Rhizobium lentis: one gene and its partner. The main gene of each other region encodes a partner of the protein of the gene in region 2 in a complex. Links are inferred from orthologs where the notes say so. Each region holds a gene or a part of one and is shown on either strand. Other genes may lie near its edges. The genes, in order: accB and accD.

Region 1 (3,270 bases), 2.0 Mb from region 2 along the record:
TTCCTGTCCTACGCCGCCGGTGTGTTGGCCAGATAGTGCTCCAGCCAGTGGATGTCGTAGTCGCCGTTGGCGATGTCCTGGTTGGAGACGAGATCCTGGAACAGCGGCAGCGTCGTCTTGATGCCGTCGACCACGAATTCGTCGAGCGCGCGGCGCAGGCGCATCATGCATTCGACGCGGGTGCGGCCGTGCACGATCAGCTTGCCGATGAGACTGTCGTAATAGGGTGGGATCTTGTAGCCCTGATAGGCGCCCGAATCGATGCGCACCCCGAGCCCGCCTGGCGCGTGGAAATGCGTGATCGTGCCGGGCGAGGGCACGAACGTGCGCGCGTCCTCGGCATTGATGCGGCACTCGATGGCGTGGCCGGAAAAATGGATCTCATCCTGCGTCACCGAGAGACCGCCGCCGGAGGCGACGCGGATCTGCTCGTGCACGAGATCGATACCGGTTATCGCTTCGGTGATCGGATGCTCCACCTGCAGGCGGGTGTTCATTTCGATGAAATAGAATTCGCCGTTCTCGTAGAGGAATTCGATCGTGCCGGCGCCGCGATATTTCAGCTTCTTCATGGCGTCGGCGCAGATCTGGCCGATCTTCATGCGCTGCTCGACATTGAGCGCCGGCGAATTCGCCTCTTCCCAGACCTTCTGATGGCGCCGCTGCAGCGAGCAGTCGCGTTCGCCGAGGTGGATGGCATTGCCTTCGCCGTCGCCGAACACCTGGATTTCGATATGGCGCGGCTTGCCGAGGTATTTTTCCATATAGACGGCATCGTTGCCGAAGGCGGCTGCCGCTTCCGTGCGCGCCGTCGACCAGGCCTCGATCAGGTCGGCCTCGCTTCTGGCAACCTTCATGCCACGGCCGCCGCCGCCGGCCGTCGCCTTGATCAGCACGGGATAGCCGATTTCGGCAGCTGTCCGCAGCGCATCCTCTTCGGTCTTCACTTCGCCGTCCGAGCCTGGGACGACGGGAATGCCGAGTTCCAGCGCCGTCGTCTTGGCGGTGATCTTGTCGCCCATGATGCGGATGTGGTCCGCCGTTGGCCCGATAAAGGTGATGCCGTGGGCTTCGAGGATATCGGCGAACTTGGCATTCTCAGAGAGGAAGCCGTAGCCCGGATGTACGGCGTCGGCGCCGGTGATCTCGCAGGCGGCGACGATCTGATGAATATTGAGATAGCTCTCGCGCGAGGAGGGCGGGCCGATGCAGACGCTCTCGTCGGCAAGGCGCACATGCATGGCATCGGCGTCGGCGGTGGAGTGCACCACGACGCAGGCAATGCCGAGCTCTTTGCAGGCCCGAAGGACCCGAAGGGCGATTTCCCCGCGATTGGCGATGAGGATTTTCGAAATCATGGGCTTGGGCCTATTCGATGACGACGAGGGCTTGGCCGTATTCGACGGGATGTCCGTCATCGACGAGGATCTCGGTGACTTTGCCTGACTTCGGCGACGGAATCTGGTTCATCGTCTTCATCGCTTCGATGATGATGAGCGTCTGGCCTTCCTTGACGGTGGCGCCGATCTCGATGAAGGGACGTGCGCCCGGAGCCGGTGCCATATAGACGGTGCCGACCATCGGTGCGTTGACGACATTCGCCGGGTTGCGGCCGGGTGCTGCGGGCGCGGCAGCGGCTGCTGCCGGAGCAGCGGCGGCCGCCGGAGCGGCGAAGGCCGGTGCTGCGATCGGAGCCTGGACGTATTGCGGCGTGCCTCCGCCGCGCGAAACGCGGATGCGCAAGTCGTCCTGCTCGACCTCGATCTCCGTCAGATCCGTCTCGTTGAGGATGTTGGCGAGATCGCGGATCAGTGCCTGATCGATACCCGATTTCTTTTCAGCCATGGTGTTGCCCTGTCTTCTTCTTATGCCGTGATGTTCTTCAGCGCATGCAGCGCCAGGATGTAGCTGTAAGGCCCGAAGCCGCAAATCACGCCCTTGCATGCCGGCGCGATCATCGACTTGTGGCGGAATTCTTCCCGTGCATGAACGTTGGAGATGTGAAGCTCGATGACGGGAATGGAAATGGCGCGGATCGCGTCATGCAGCGCGACCGATGTATGCGTATAGGCGCCTGCATTGATGGCAACGCCGGCGGCCTTTTCGTCGGCCTCATGGAACCAGTCGACGAGCACGCCCTCGTGATTGCTCTGGCGGAAATCGATATCAAAGCCGAGTTCGCGCCCGGCTGCCTTGCAGTCCGCTTCGATGTCCTTGAGAGTCTTTCCGCCATAAATGCCGGGCTCTCGTTTGCCCAGCATGTTCAGGTTTGGGCCGTTCAGGACAAAAATCGTTTGCGTCATCGAATGTTCCGTTAAATCCACGACGGCAACCTATAGACTCCGCGACGGCTGATTGAAAGCCCTTACGGATTGGCCGGCAGGAATCGTGCCACAATTGTCCACATGGCTGAAACGCTTCGATTCTGGCGATTTGATGAGTGCCCCGATCGGCGTCTTTCGTCAGCAGGCAGTCTTGCCGCAGCTGCGCATGTTCTTGACCTTGGCTTCGAGGTCATCGAGCCCGACGGCACCCGGTACCAGTTCGTTGCCGATCACATAGGAGGGCGTGCCGCTGATGCCGAGGCTGGAGGCGAGCTGGTAGGTCGCCTGAACGATTCCGTCATTCGGGCTCTTTGCCATCTCGGCACGAATCTTGTCTTCGCTGACGCCAAGCGAGGCGGCGACGGCCATCGCCGTTTCGTCCGAGGCGCGGCCAGCGTGTCCGAGAAGCGCAACATGGAAATCGGCATATTTCTCGGGCGCCAGCCTGCGGAAGGCGTCGGCCACTTTGTGGGCGGCGACCGAGTCCGGGCCGAGGATCGGGAATTCCTTGAGTACGAAGCGAACGTTCTTGTCCTTCTTCAGCATCGCCTGCATGTCGGGAAGGGCGTGACGGCAGTAGCTGCAGTTATAATCGAAGAATTCGACGACGGTGACGTCGCCCTTGGGATTGCCAAGCGTAACGTCGTTCTTCGAGGAGAAGATATCGGCCGTGTTCTCTTCGATCGCCATATTCGCCTTCACCAGCCGTGCGGCTTCCTGCTTCTTCTGCAGCGCATCCTGGACTTCAAGCATGATCTCGGGGTTTTCGATCAGATATTGCTTGATGAATTCACCAAACTCCTTCTTCTGCTGATCATCGAGCGCTGCCGCCGGAAACGGGAGCGCGATCGATGCGGCAAGCGCCAGTGCGGTGAAGCTTTTCGAGAAGAAGGCCATGATATCCTCGTCATCGGCGATGTGATCCTGGTCGAGAGACCGTCGCCGG
Region 2 (3,063 bases):
ATTGGCCATGGCTTCGGCGATGACTTCGCCGGCGCCGGGATTATGCCCGCCATCGACCCAGATTTCGGCGCCGGCGGGCGCGTGCGACAGCAGCCGGCCTTCGCTCAGGCGCTGCAGCCGGCCCGGCCACTCCACGCAATTCATCGCCTTTTCCATCATCATCTCGGTGACGGTAAAGCCAGCGGCCTTGACGGCGCGGATGGCGGCGGCGGCATTGGCATATTGATGGCGGCCGGGAAGGCGCGGCAACGGCAGGTCGGCAAGCCCGTATTCGTCCTGATAGACGAGCCTGCCATATTCCTCATGCGCCATGAAATCCTGGCCGAAGACGGCGGTCGGGCAATGCAGACGCTCGGCCGTGGACATCAGGACATCAAGCGCCGCATCATAGTCCTGGTGACCGATGACGACGGGCAAGCCCGGCTTCATGATACCGGCCTTTTCCGCGGCGATCAGTTCCACCCTGTCGCCGAGATAGGGCTGGTGATCCAGCGAGATCGGCATGATGACCGAGACGGCCGGATCGGACATGACATTGGTGGCGTCGAAGCGGCCGCCGAGACCGACTTCGATGATCGCGGCATCGGCTGGATGTTCCGAGAACAGAATGAAGGTGACCGCCGTCAGGATTTCGAAGACGGTGATGTGCTGACCAGCATTGGCATCAGCCACGCGGCGCACCGCATCCGCAAAGACGGCGTCGTCGACGAGCTGGCCGCGGCCGCCCGCCACACCGATGCGATAGCGCTCGTGCCAATTGACGAGATGCGGCGAGGTATGGACATGGGCGCTGTAGCCGCCGGCCTCGAGCAGGGCGCGGCAGAAGGCGGTGACCGAGCCCTTGCCGTTGGTGCCGGCGACATGGATCACCGGCGGCAATTTCCTGTGTGGATTGCCGAGCTGATCGAGAAGGCGGGTGATGCGATCGAGAGACAGGTCGAACCCTTTGGGATGCAATCCCATGAGTTTTTCGATCTCGTGCGCTGCCTCACTCACCGCCATTTGGCCTCTGGGTATCAATTCCGCACCCCGCCTGTTTGCCGGTTATCAGGCGCTCGCCGCCAGAGCGATTGCGCCGCCATTCACGTCGTTGGCTGCCGAGACGGGCTTCTTCGTCAGGATCTTCAGCAGGCGCGCCAGCGTTTCCGGAATGTCGTGACGTTTGACGACCATATCCACCATACCATGTTCCAGCAGGTATTCGGAGGTCTGGAAACCTTCCGGCAGCTTCTCACGGAGCGTCTGCTCGATCACGCGCTTACCGGCAAAGCCGATTTCAGCGCCGGGCTCGGCCAGATGAATATCGCCGAGCATGGCGTAGGAGGCCGTGACGCCACCGGTCGTCGGATTGGTCAGCACGACGATGTAGGGCTGGCCGGATTCCTTGAGCAAGTCGACGGCGACCGTCGTGCGCGGCAGCTGCATCAGTGAGAGAATGCCTTCCTGCATGCGCGCGCCGCCGGAGGCGGGGAACATGACCAGCGGGCACTTCTCGGAGGTCGCGCGTTCGAAGGCCTTGACGATCGCTTCGCCGGCGGCAATGCCGAGCGATCCGCCAATGAAGTTGAATTCGTGCACGACGGCAACGAGCTTCAGCCCTTGCACCTTTCCGAGGCCGGCAAGGATCGTATCTTCCTGTTCCGTCTTCACACGGCTGTCGCGGAGGCGATCGATATATTTCTTGGAATCGCGGAATTTCAGCGGGTCCTGGGCGACCTTCGGCTGCGGCAGCGATTCATATTCGCCATTGTCGAAAAGATCGGCAAGGCGGGCCTTGGCCGGCATCTTCATGTGATAACCGGACGCCGGAATGACCCATTTGTTGGATTCCAGATCCTTGTGAAAGACCATTTCGCCCGTTTCCGGGCACTTGATCCAGAGGTTCTCCGGCACTTCGCGACGGCCCAGCATGGAATTGATCCGCGGGCGAACGTAGTTGGTGATCCAGTTCAACTCGAATTCTCCTGGTTGAATAGCGCCAATGTGGGAAAACTATTCGGCAGCAACAAGGCGCGCCGAGCGTGTTCCCGAGGAAAGGCCGCGCACCAGCGTTGCGACGGCCTGAACCGTGTCCGCCGTCGCCTTTCCGTCTTTCGTCAAGCTCGTCGCCACCTGATTGACGATGGCGGTGCCGACGACGACGCCATCGGCCGAGCCGCCGATGACCTTCGCATGTTCCGCCGTCTTGACGCCGAAGCCGACACAGACTGGCAGTTCCGTATGCTGCTTGATGCGGGCCACGGCGCCCGAAACCAGCGACGGATCGGGCAGCGCCGAACCGGTGATGCCGTTCATCGAAACGTAGTAGACGAAGCCGGACGTATTCTTCAGCACGGCGGGCAGGCGCTTTTCATCCGTCGTCGGCGTTGCCAGGCGAATGAAATTGATGCCTTTGCGGATCGCCGGAATGCAGAGCTCGTCGTCCATCTCGGGTGGCAGGTCGACGACGATCAGACCGTCGATGCCCGCGGCAAGCGCATCGTCAAGGAACTTCTCGACGCCGTAAATGTAGATCGGGTTGTAATAACCCATCATCACGATCGGCGTCGCATCATTGGTCTTGCGGAAATCGGACGCCAGCTGCAGCGTCTTCTTGAGCGTCTGGCCGCCCTTCAGCGCCCGCTGGCCAGCCAGCTGGATCGCCGGGCCATCGGCCATCGGATCGGAAAAGGGCATGCCGAGCTCGATAATGTCGGAGCCTGCTTCCGGCAGCGCCTTCATGATGCCGAGGGAGGTGTCGTAATCGGGATCGCCGCCCATGAAATAGGTCACAAGCGCCGGACGGCCCTCGGCCTTCAGCTCGGCAAAGCGTTTGTCCATGCGTGCGGTCATGTCTTACAGTCCCATTCCCAGAATCTTGCCGACAGTGAAGATATCCTTGTCGCCGCGGCCGGAGAGGTTCATCAGGATGATTTCGTCCTTGGCCATCGTCGGCGCGCGCTTGATGACTTCAGCAATCGCATGCGCGGCCTCGAGCGCCGGGATGATGCCTTCGAGGCGGGTCAAGGTCTGGAAGGCCTCGAGCGCTTCATGATCCATGATCGGCACGTAATCGACCCGGCC

Evidence for each region.
Region 1: the proteins of accD (region 2) and accB are in contact, whole or in part, in a solved structure (PDB 8UXZ), measured with the Escherichia coli proteins. The link is inferred for Rhizobium lentis from one-to-one orthologs.

The regions. Positions count from the first base shown.
Region 1 is NZ_CP071454.1:3,801,651-3,804,920, forward strand. The notes cover bases 108-3,053. They hold accB (acetyl-CoA carboxylase biotin carboxyl carrier protein), read right to left. Parts: upstream 1,846-3,053; coding sequence 1,369-1,845; downstream 108-1,368. Other genes in these bases: accC (acetyl-CoA carboxylase biotin carboxylase subunit), read right to left, coding at 108-1,358; aroQ (type II 3-dehydroquinate dehydratase), read right to left, coding at 1,866-2,303; J0663_RS18375 (DsbA family protein), read right to left, coding at 2,463-3,053. Also shown: aat (leucyl/phenylalanyl-tRNA--protein transferase), read right to left, coding at 1-1; more of accC, read right to left, coding at 9-107; more of J0663_RS18375, read right to left, coding at 3,054-3,221. UniProt on the Escherichia coli protein: This protein is a component of the acetyl coenzyme A carboxylase complex; first, biotin carboxylase catalyzes the carboxylation of the carrier protein and then the transcarboxylase transfers the carboxyl group to form malonyl-CoA.
Region 2 is NZ_CP071454.1:1,836,482-1,839,544, reverse strand. The notes cover bases 1-2,739. They hold accD (acetyl-CoA carboxylase, carboxyltransferase subunit beta), read right to left. Parts: upstream 1,954-2,739; coding sequence 1,048-1,953; downstream 1-1,047. Other genes in these bases: trpA (tryptophan synthase subunit alpha), read right to left, coding at 1,993-2,739; J0663_RS08780 (bifunctional folylpolyglutamate synthase/dihydrofolate synthase), read right to left, coding at 1-1,020. Outside these bases: more of trpA, read right to left, coding at 2,740-2,832; trpB (tryptophan synthase subunit beta), read right to left, coding at 2,836-3,063.